One region of the Geminicoccus sp. genome, then DNA from elsewhere that is predicted to be linked to it. Evidence: riboswitches for the same ligand, from Rfam matches in the RefSeq annotation. Region 1 holds a riboswitch; each other region holds the start of a gene.
The links. A riboswitch is a leader RNA that binds a small molecule or an ion and turns the genes downstream of it on or off. The one in region 1 is predicted to bind thiamine pyrophosphate.

Region 2: linked by a shared signal. The riboswitch ahead of thiO (glycine oxidase ThiO) and the one ahead of VHL31_RS13305 (ABC transporter ATP-binding protein) in region 1 are both predicted to bind thiamine pyrophosphate.
Region 3: linked by a shared signal. The riboswitch ahead of thiM (hydroxyethylthiazole kinase) and the one ahead of VHL31_RS13305 (ABC transporter ATP-binding protein) in region 1 are both predicted to bind thiamine pyrophosphate.

What each region holds. Positions count from the first base shown of each region.
Region 1 is NZ_DATAGQ010000137.1:21,427-24,694, forward strand. Features, by position in the region: gene VHL31_RS13300 (ABC transporter permease) at 1-470, opposite strand, end outside; gene VHL31_RS13305 (ABC transporter ATP-binding protein) at 467-1,270, opposite strand; TPP riboswitch at 1,264-1,383, opposite strand; gene rodA (rod shape-determining protein RodA) at 1,432-2,568, opposite strand; gene mrdA (penicillin-binding protein 2) at 2,578-3,268, opposite strand, start outside.
Region 2 is NZ_DATAGQ010000236.1:34,978-38,245, reverse strand. Features, by position in the region: gene VHL31_RS25600 (thiazole synthase) at 1-533, opposite strand, end outside; gene thiS (sulfur carrier protein ThiS) at 540-737, opposite strand; gene thiO (glycine oxidase ThiO) at 734-1,735, opposite strand; TPP riboswitch at 1,783-1,907, opposite strand; gene ligD (DNA ligase D) at 1,958-3,268, opposite strand, start outside.
Region 3 is NZ_DATAGQ010000120.1:14,055-17,322, forward strand. Features, by position in the region: gene thiE (thiamine phosphate synthase) at 1-379, opposite strand, end outside; gene thiM (hydroxyethylthiazole kinase) at 376-1,164, opposite strand; TPP riboswitch at 1,159-1,258, opposite strand; gene VHL31_RS11105 (histone deacetylase family protein) at 1,334-2,266, shown strand; gene VHL31_RS11110 (exodeoxyribonuclease VII small subunit) at 2,286-2,525, shown strand; gene VHL31_RS11115 (farnesyl diphosphate synthase) at 2,541-3,268, shown strand, end outside.

The DNA of each region.
Region 1 (3,268 bases):
GCCAAAGGTGGTGCATCCATGACCCGCGCCAGTTCCAGCCAACCGCGCTCGGTGCGGCGCAGCCCGTCGAAGAAGGCGAGCGTCACGGGGAAGAAGATGATCAGGACCGCCATCGCGACCTTGGAGAGGAGGCCATAGCCCAGCCACAGCACGAGCAGCGGGGCCAGCGCGAACACGGGCAATGCTTGGCTGATCACCAGCACGGGAAGCAGCCACCGCCTCGCAGGTGCGGAACTCACCAGGACGAGGGCAGCCAGGGCGCCGATCAGGCTGCCGATGAGGAGGCCGAGCACGATCTCCAGGCCGGTCGTGGCGGCGTGCTCCGCCAGGAGGTGCAAGTTGCGCCAGCCGGCCAGCGCCACCGTGAGGGGACCCGGAAGAATGAAGGGCGGCACGCCGCTCAGCCAGACCACCAGTTGCCACGAACACAGCAGGCCAACAGCCGTCACAGCCGGACGGAACAGGCTCATTGGGTTTCTACCAGTTCGGCCGATGCCAGAAGTTCCTTCATGAGGTCTGACTGCAGGCGGATGGCGCCGGGATCTGCTGGATCGCGCGGCGTGGGACCGGATGGCTCGATCGGCCCGCGAAGCTTCGCGGGGTTGCCAGCCATCACCCAGATGCGGTGTCCCAGCCGGATGGCTTCCAGGGGATGATGCGTCACCAGCAGGACCGTGCGATCGGCCAGCAGCTCGGCCGCGAGATCCTGCAGGCGATGGCGGGTGACCGCATCCAGGGCCGAGAACGGTTCGTCCATCAGGACGACCGGCCGATGTTCGATCAGCGTGCGTGCCAGGGCGACGCGCTGCCGCATGCCGCCGGAGAAGACCAACGGCGACGCATCTCCCTTGCCGGCCAGCCCCACCCGCGCGAGGAGCGCATCGGCTTCGGCGGCCAGAACCTTCATGGCATCGCGCGATCTGCCGCGGAGCCGGTGGCCAAGGAGCACGTTGTCGCGCACGTTCAGCCAGGGCAGCAGCAGGTCCTGCTGGGCCATCAGCGCGATCTTGCCGACAAGGCGACCCGGGTCCGGACGAACAACGGCACCGGCTTCCAGACCGGCGATCAGGCGCAGCAGGCTGGTCTTGCCGACGCCGGACGGACCAAGCAGGCAGGTCCACTTGCCGGCCGGAAGCCGCAGCCGCAGGTCCTGGAATACAGGGCGTCCGCCATAGACGAGGTGGGGCACCTCCACCTCCACCTCGGGTCCAAGCAGGCGCGGCGGCTCCTCTGGGGAGCGGACAACGGGCGGTGCCTGGCTGATCTGCATGCTGTTCCCATCCCTTCGCCAGTGTGAACTGGATCAGGTTCGAAGGGTCGCCATGCTGCACGGATGTGCCGATGGCCTCTCAGCCCCTTGCCGGGACTCCCCTTGGATGGGTGGGTGATAGGTTCTCGTCCCCGGTTTGGGAACAGGCTTTGTCGGCCGGCTCAGCTTTTCGGGAAACGCTGGATCGGGGTGTCGCGGTGGACGTCGGCGGACAGGAGGATGCCGAAGCCCAGCAGGACGGTCAGCATGGCGGTGCCGCCATAGCTGATCATCGGCAGCGGAATGCCGACGACCGGGATCAAGCCCATCACCATCGACGTGTTGATCACGACGTAGACGGCGAAGTTCATGCTGAGCCCGATGATGACCAGCCGCGCGAACTGGCTGTGGGCCCGGGTCGCCGCGACGATGCCCAGGACCACGACCGCGAAGAACAGGAAGAGCGTGAAAGTGGCACCCACGAAGCCGGTTTCTTCGGCGAGCGTGGTGAAGGCGAAGTCCGTGTGCTTCTCGGGCAGGTAATTGAGCTGGGCCTGCGAGCCGTGCAGGTAGCCCTTGCCCCAAAGGCCGGCCGAACCCAACGCGATCTTCGACTGGATGATATGATAGCCGGAGCCCAGCGGGTCCTCTTCCGGGTTCAGGAAGGTAAGCACCCGCTGGCGCTGATAGTCATGCATCATCTCCCAGCCCACCGGCAGGGCCGCCAGGCCGATGGCGATCACCAGGGCGAACTTCCACCAGCGTACGCCTGCAGCGAAGAACAGGGTGCCGCCCACCGAGATCAAGGTGATGGCGGTGCCAAGGTCGGGCTGGAGCATCACGAGTGCTACCGGCACCGCCACCATCAGGAGGGGTGGGACCAGGAACAGCGGCCGCTTCACGTCGTCCAGCCAGCCGGCATGGAACCAGCGCGCCAGTCCCAGGATCAGGGCGATCTTCATGACCTCGGACGGCTGGAGCTGGATTGGGCCCAGATCGATCCAACGCTGGGCGCCCTTGGCGACGATTCCGGAGAGGTCGACTGCCAGGAGCAGCGCCACTCCCACCATGAACACCGGATAGGCGATCCTGAACCAGAAGCGCACGTCGATCATGGCCAGGACCAGCATGACGCAGATCCCGGCGGCAAGGCGCACGGCATGGCGGAAGGCCCAGGGTTCCGGTGAGCCGCCCGCGGCAGAATACAGGACCGCATAGCCGATGCCGCCGATCACGCAGAGCAGCGCGACGAGCAGCCAGTTGATCGACAGGATCTTCTCGCCCAGCGATAGGTCGGTCGCCCGCAGCCGTTCTTCCATGGCAGGTCCTCAGGCGGACTTGCCGTCCGGCGCCTGGACGGGCTGACCGTCCAGTTGCAGGACGCGGTCGAGGATGTCGCGCGCAATGGGTGCCGCCACGGCGGAGCCGCCCCCGCCATGCTCGACCACCACGGCCACCGCATAGCGGGGCTCCGTGAAGGGCGCGTAGCCCACGAACAAGGCATGGTCGCGCTGTTCCCAGGGGATGTCCTTGCGCTTGTAGGCGCCGGACAGCCGGTCGGCCTTGCTGATCCGGCGCACCTGGGAGGTACCCGTCTTGCCGCCCATCTGGACGCCCGGCGTGAGGAGGGCAGCGGCACGCGCGGTGCCCGCCGGACTGTTCACCACACGGTGCATGCCACCAAGGACGAGATCCAGATGCTCCTTGGCAACCCCTACCGGCTCGGCCATGGCACCACAGCAGGCCATATGGCGCGGGCCGCCACGGACCAGCCAAGGGCTGACCTTGTAGCCACCATTGCTCAGGCGGGCGGTCATGATGGCCAGTTGCAGCGGCGTGGCCAGCACATAGCCTTGCCCGATGCCGGAGATCAGGGTCTCGCCCTTGTGCCAGGGCTGCTTCAGCTTGGCCTTCTTCCAGGCTACCGTCGGCATGACGCCTGGCCGCTCGCCTGGCAAGTCGATAGCGGTCCGTTCGCCCAGCCCGAAGCGGCGCGCGTACTCTGCCAGACGGTCGATA
Region 2 (3,268 bases), on a different contig from region 1:
GGTATGTCCGGAAAATGGGACCGCATGCTGCGCAGGGCGAACAGATTGTTCAGTCCCCGCCCCGAGCCGATCGGCGCTCCCCAGGGCATCAGAACCTGGCAGCCGGCCTCCAGCAGCTTTTCCGCCACGATCAGGTCGTCGGTCGTGTACGGAAACACCTGGAAGCCGTCCTCCGACAGGATCCGCGCCGCTTCCACCAGCCCGAACACGTCCGGCTGCAGCGTATCGTGATGCCCGATCACCTCCAGCTTGACCCACGACGTGCCGAAGACCTCGCGCGCCATCTGCGCGGTGGCGACGGCTTCCTTCACGGTATGGCAGCCGGCCGTGTTCGGCAGGACCTTCACGTCGAGCGAGCGGATCAGCGACCAGAACCCCTGGCCGGCTCGCCCGGCCCCGGATTCGCGCCGCAGCGAAACCGTGACCACCTCGGCACCAGCCGCCCGGACGGCCTCCGCCAGGATGGCCGGCGAGGGATACTGCGATGTGCCCAGCAGGAGTCGTGACGTCAGCTTCGTGCCATAAACATCCATGATTGCTCAGCCTCCTTGCATGGGTGCAAGAATCTCGACCTTGTCACCCTCCTCTAGGCTCGTCTCGTTACGACGTGGCACGGGCACGAAGCTGCCGTTCACGGCGGTCGCGACCACAATGTTCCCGTAGCCCAGCTGTTCCAGCAGATCGGCGAGCACGACCCGGTCTGTCTGGACCGGCTCTCCGTTCACGATCAACTTCATCCCACCTCTCTTTCTTCATCCACAAGATATTGATTAGGCTTGCCTTCCGAGACTAGTTCATCTGCTACACGAGCTAGGACCGGTGCGAGCAGAAAGCCGTGTCGGTAGAGGCCGTTCAGGTAGAGGGTTCGGCCGATCTGCCGGACGCGCGGGAGGTTGTCGGGAAAGGCCGGGCGTGCATCGGCACCGAGTTCGACGATCTCTGCTTCTCCAAACGCCGGATGCAGCGTGTAGGCGGCATTGAGGAGTTCCACGGCCGATCGCACCGTCACGCGGGTCCGGTCGCCGCTCTCGATGCTGGTGGCCCCCACCATGAAGTGCCCGTCATCGCGGGGCACGATGTACAAGGGGAAGCGGGGGTGCAGGAGCCGTACGGGCCGCTGCAGGGAGATCTCGGGGCAGCGGAGGATCAGCATCTCGCCCCTGACGCCCCGCAGGTCCGCCAGATGGTCTCGGGCTGCCAGGCCGCGGCAGTCGATCACCCGGTCGGCTGCGGCCAGATGCTGGCGTGCATCCACCCCGAACCGAATCACCACACCCTGCTCCTGCAAGCGCGAAGCCAGCGACTGCAGGGCCTGGCGAGGATCGAGATGCGCCTCATCGGGAAAGAACAAGGCCCGGCCGAAGCGCCCGCCGAGATCTGGCTCGAGTTCGCCGAGTTCCGTGCCTGAGAGCGGCCGGAAATGCGAGGTGCGCCGCGCGAACCGGTCGAGCTCCCGCTCGTCGCGCCTGGGAGCCACGACAAGGCTGCCTCGCTGGACGGTCTGCGGGTGGACACGAGGCCAGTAGGAAAGCGCCTCCTGGCCGAGGTCGGCCACGATCTGCTCGGCACTTTCCCGCTCGCACCAGGGAGCCAGCATTCCACCGGCATAGCGGGAGCAGGACGCAAGGCCGAGCCCAGGACCCTGCTCGAGCACATCGACGTCGTGGCCGCGTTCCGCCAGCGCAAGCGCTGCGGTCAAACCGGCGACACCTGCTCCCATGACCACGATATGCATCGATCGGTACGCTCCCCAGCCTGATGGCGGGAGGTCGATCTCTGCCGGATTGCAGCGGTCACCCATCCCTACGCCAGCATGAACTGGATCAGGTTCGAAGGGTCGTCATGCCGCACAGCAGGCTGTGCCGATGACCTCTCAGCCCCCTCGCGGGGCTCCCCTAGGTGCTCTGAAGGTGATGTCGATCGCGGCCGAAGTCAAACACCTGGGCTGCCTGGCCCCTCACTTTCGGGCGTGAGCCCGCTTGGCCTTCTGCACCGGCAGCGTCTGCTCAGTGCGGAAGAAGCCGGTCCAAGGGTCACTACCGAGGTGGCCCAGACGGTTCGCCACGTTGTTGACGTTGAAATGCGGACCCCGGACGTCGACATCCAGTTCATCCCAGGCCAGTGGCGTGGAGACCGGCGCACCGGCACGGGCGCGCGTCGAGTAGGCGCAAACCGCCGTGGATCCGCGTCCGTTGCGCAGCCAGTCGACGAAGACCCGCCCGGCCCGCAACTTCTTGGTCATCGTCGCGGTGTACAAGGCGGGGCTGTCCTTCGTCATGGCCGCCGCAAGCTCATGGGCGAAGTTCTTGGCCTGCTCCCAGTCCGCCGACGGCTTGAGTGGCACGACCACATGGAGTCCCTTTCCACCGGTCGTCTTCAGGTAGCTTTCCAGCCCCTGCACCTTCAGGCGCTCGCGAACGTCGAACGCCGCCTGTTTGACCTGTTCCCAATCCACATCATCCCCGGGGTCCAGGTCGAACGTCACCTGGTCGGGATGATCCAGGTCATCGATGCGGACACCCCATGGATGGACCTCCAGGACACCGCCCTGCACCAGGGCCACCATCCCGTCCAGGTCCTGGATGGTCAGTACCGTGTCACCACCATTGCCCGGATTGTCGAGCACGGTCACGGCCCGGTTCATGCCGCGCCAGGGCGATTTCTGGAAGAAGCATTTCTGGCCCACGCCATCGGGGCAGCGCATCAGCGACAGCGGACGCGCCACCACATGCGGCGCCATCCACTTCCATATGTCGGCATAGTAGTCGACGAGGCCCTGCTTGGTGACGCCGTCCTCCGGCCAGTAGACCCTGTCCGGGTGGGTCAGCTTCACCCTCGCCTGTTTCGGCTCGGCCGGGGCCTTGGGTAGAGCCTTGGCTGAAGCCTTTCTCGCCGGCGCGGGATCCTCGCGGACGATCTCGGTCGCCGGTTTATCGTCGCGCAGGCCGCGGAAGGAGGCGTGCCGGAGCAGCAGATCGCCGGTCCAGCCCCTGAACTCCACTTCCGCCACCAGTTGCGGGCTGACCCAGTGCACGTCCCGGCTGCTTCGCTCGGGCCGCTCCTTGAACGGCATCTTGGTCTCGTCGAGGGAGCGCAAGCGCTCCCAGAGCTCCCGCGCCATGGCACCGCCGAAGCCGGTGCCCACCCGCCCGGCATGTACCAGCTTCCCATCGTCGTAATAGGCAAGCACGAGGGAGCCGATCGCTCGCGGCGCCGCGGTGGAGGGTACCCAACCGACGATCACGAATTCCTGCCGGTCGCCGCACTT
Region 3 (3,268 bases), on a different contig from region 1:
GGTCCACCACCGCCGGATCGACGGTCCCGATCTCATCCATGCTCGTGACGGACAGTCCGATGATCGCGTCGGGACCGGGGATGGCCCTGGCGGCAGGGGACGGCAGATCGTCCTGGCCGACATGCGCACCGTCAGCACCGGCCGCGAGCGCCACGTCGACCCGGTCGTTGACGATCAGGGGAACGCCCATCCCGGCGACCCGGGCCCGGATCGCACCGGCCAGTTCGATCAGGCGGCGCGCGCTGGAAGTCTTGTCCCTGAGCTGGAGGATCGTGGCTCCGCCACGAGCGGCGGCATCGGCGAGATCCGCAATGCGCGCCGGTGGCGTCGTGGCCGTGTCCAGCACGACATAAAGGCCAAGATCCACATGACGCCTCACGTGAGCTTCGCCCGCCCGATCAGCATCGTCCGGTCGATCCTGGCCAGACTGTCCAGGATGCTCACCTGCAGCGAGCCCGGCCCTTCGCTCTGGCCGCATACCAACTCCCCGGCGACCCCGAGGATGGTGCAGGCGGCAAGCGCCGCCAGGATGCGGTCTTCCTCGACAGCCAGACAGGCTGCGGTCAACGCGCTGAGCGTGCATCCGAGGCCGGTGACGCGGGTCATGCGTTCGTCGCCGTTGGCACAGGAAACAACCCGCTCGCCATCGGTTACGTGATCGACGGCCCCGGTGACGACCACGCAGGATCCCGTGGACAGAGCCAGCCCGCGGGCGGCATCGAGTGCCGCATCGCTGCCCGTGGTGCTGTCGACACCCTTGGTGGTGCCGGAACTGCCCACGAGCGCCATGATCTCCGAGCCATTGCCCCGGATGACCGCCGGCCGGTGGCGAATAAGGTTGTGGGCCGTCTCGGTGCGAAGGCGCGTGGCTCCCGCACCGACCGGGTCCAGGACCCAAGGCTTGCCCGCACCGTCCGCCTTGGCGACAGCAAGATGCATTGCTTCGATCCAGGGCCGGGACAAGGTGCCGATGTTCACGACCAGGGCGTCGGAGATCGCGACGAACTCCTCGACTTCCTCCGCGGCATGCACCATGGCCGGTGACGCGCCCACCGCCAGCAAGGCATTGGCCGTCGAGTTCATCACGACATAGTTGGTAATGTTGTGGACGAGCGGCCGGCGGCTTCTCAGCGCATCGAGCACCCGTCCCACGTCCTGGGACATCTTCCTTGGCCTCCCTTCGCTGGCATGACCCAGATCAGGTTCAACGGGTTTGATCTCAGTCCGCCGGTCACGACGAACACCCCTTGGCGGGCTTGAGGATGGTCCGATTGCGACCGATGTCAACCGCAGGCGAGCGCCCGCATTGTCAACCAGAAGGAAGCGTCCGCACGTGAACGTCCTGCTCTATCTTCATGACAGCGCCCTGCTCCACGACACGGGACCGGGCCATCCCGAGCGGCCGGCGCGCTACCGGGCGGTCGTCGAGGCGCTGGATCAGCTGGACGCCCCGTGGCTGCTTCGGCAGGAAGCCCCGGAGGCATCGATCGAGCAGGTGAAGCGCGTCCATGACGTTGCCTATGTCGACGCCCTCCTGGAGGCCCTGCCGGACCAGGGCCTCGTGCAGATCGACGCCGATACCATCGGCTCGCCCGGCAGCCGCGAGGCAGCCTTGCGCGCGGCCGGTGCTGCCGCCTCGGCGGTGGATGCGATCTTGTCCGGTCGGGCCAAGCGCGCCTTCTCGGCAATGCGGCCGCCTGGGCATCATGCCGAGAGCAACCGTGCGATGGGCTTCTGCCTGTTCAACAGCGTAGCCGTGGGCGCAGCCCAGGCTCGTACCGTGCATGGTGTCGGCAGGATCGCGATCGTCGACTTCGACGTCCACCATGGGAACGGCACCCAGGAGATCTTCTGGTCCGATCCGCAGACGCTTTACGTCTCGACGCACCAGTCACCACTCTACCCCGGCACGGGAGCCGACAACGAGCGAGGCGCACGCGACAACATCCTGAACATACCCTTGCGCTCGGGCACCGACGGTACGTTCTTCCGCAAGGTGGTGGCCGACCGCGTCATCCCGGTGCTCGACCGGTTCGCGCCGGAACTGCTGCTGATCTCGGCAGGGTTCGACGCGCATGAAGCCGACCCGCTTGCAAGCCTGCGCCTGACGGAGGAAGACTTCGCCTGGGTGACGAAGCAACTCGTCGCCGTGGCCGACCGTCATGCGCAGGGGCGGGTAGTATCGGTGCTGGAAGGCGGCTACGACGTCGACGCGCTCGGCCGGAGCGTCAAAGCCCATGTCTGCGCGCTCGCTGGCCAAGAGTGAGCGGAGGAAGAGCAGCCCTGTGACCGAAACGAACAAGCAGATGAGCTTCGAGGCTGCGCTCGGAGAACTGGAGAAGCTGGTTCAGGAGCTGGAGCGCGGCCAGCTGGACCTGGACGATGCGATCTCGGCCTATGAGCGCGGTACGGCACTCAAGGAGCTGTGCCGGCAGAAGCTGGCGGACGCGCAGATGCGGGTGGAGAAGCTGTCGGTGAACGCCGCTGGCGAGCCCCGCGTCGAACCCTTCGATCCCTCCCGCTGACGTCGGCCGTCCACCTTGCTCACCAGCTTTCTTCAGGATACGGCCGCCAGCGTGGAGGCGGAGATCGACCGGCTGCTTGGTTCGCCTGCGGATCACGCGGCGCCGAGGCTGGTCGAGGCCATGCGTTACGCGGCACTCGGCGGCGGCAAGCGGCTGCGGGCAGCACTCGTGCGAGCCGTGGCGGATGCCCTGGCCGGCGCTAGCCAGTCGAACTGGATGGCCACCGCTGCTGCGATCGAGGCCGTACATGCCTACTCGCTGATCCACGACGACCTGCCGGCCATGGACGACGCGTCCACGCGCCGTGGCCGCCCAGCCTGCCATCTCGCCTTCGATGAAGCGACCGCGGTTTTAGCCGGTGATGCTCTGCAGGCGGTTGCGTTCGAGTGGATTGCCGGGGACGCGCGGCTGCCGGAAATTGCCAGGCTGACGCTGATAGCGGGTCTGGCTCGGGCCGCCGGCGCTGCTGGCATGTGTGGCGGGCAGATGCTCGACCTGCAGGGCGAGGCGAACCCGCCGGATCTGGCAGGCCTGGAACAGATGGAGCGGCTCAAGACCGGCGCCATGATCGCCTTTGCCGCTGAAGCCGGTGCCGTCATCGCCGGTGCCGATGCGCCGGTCCGCCACCACGTCGTCGGCTGGGCGAGATGTCTGGGGCTCGCCTTCCAGATCAAGGACGACCTGCTGGATGTGGAAGGCGACGGCAGCGTGACAGGCAAGGATGCGGGGCTGGATGCCGTGCG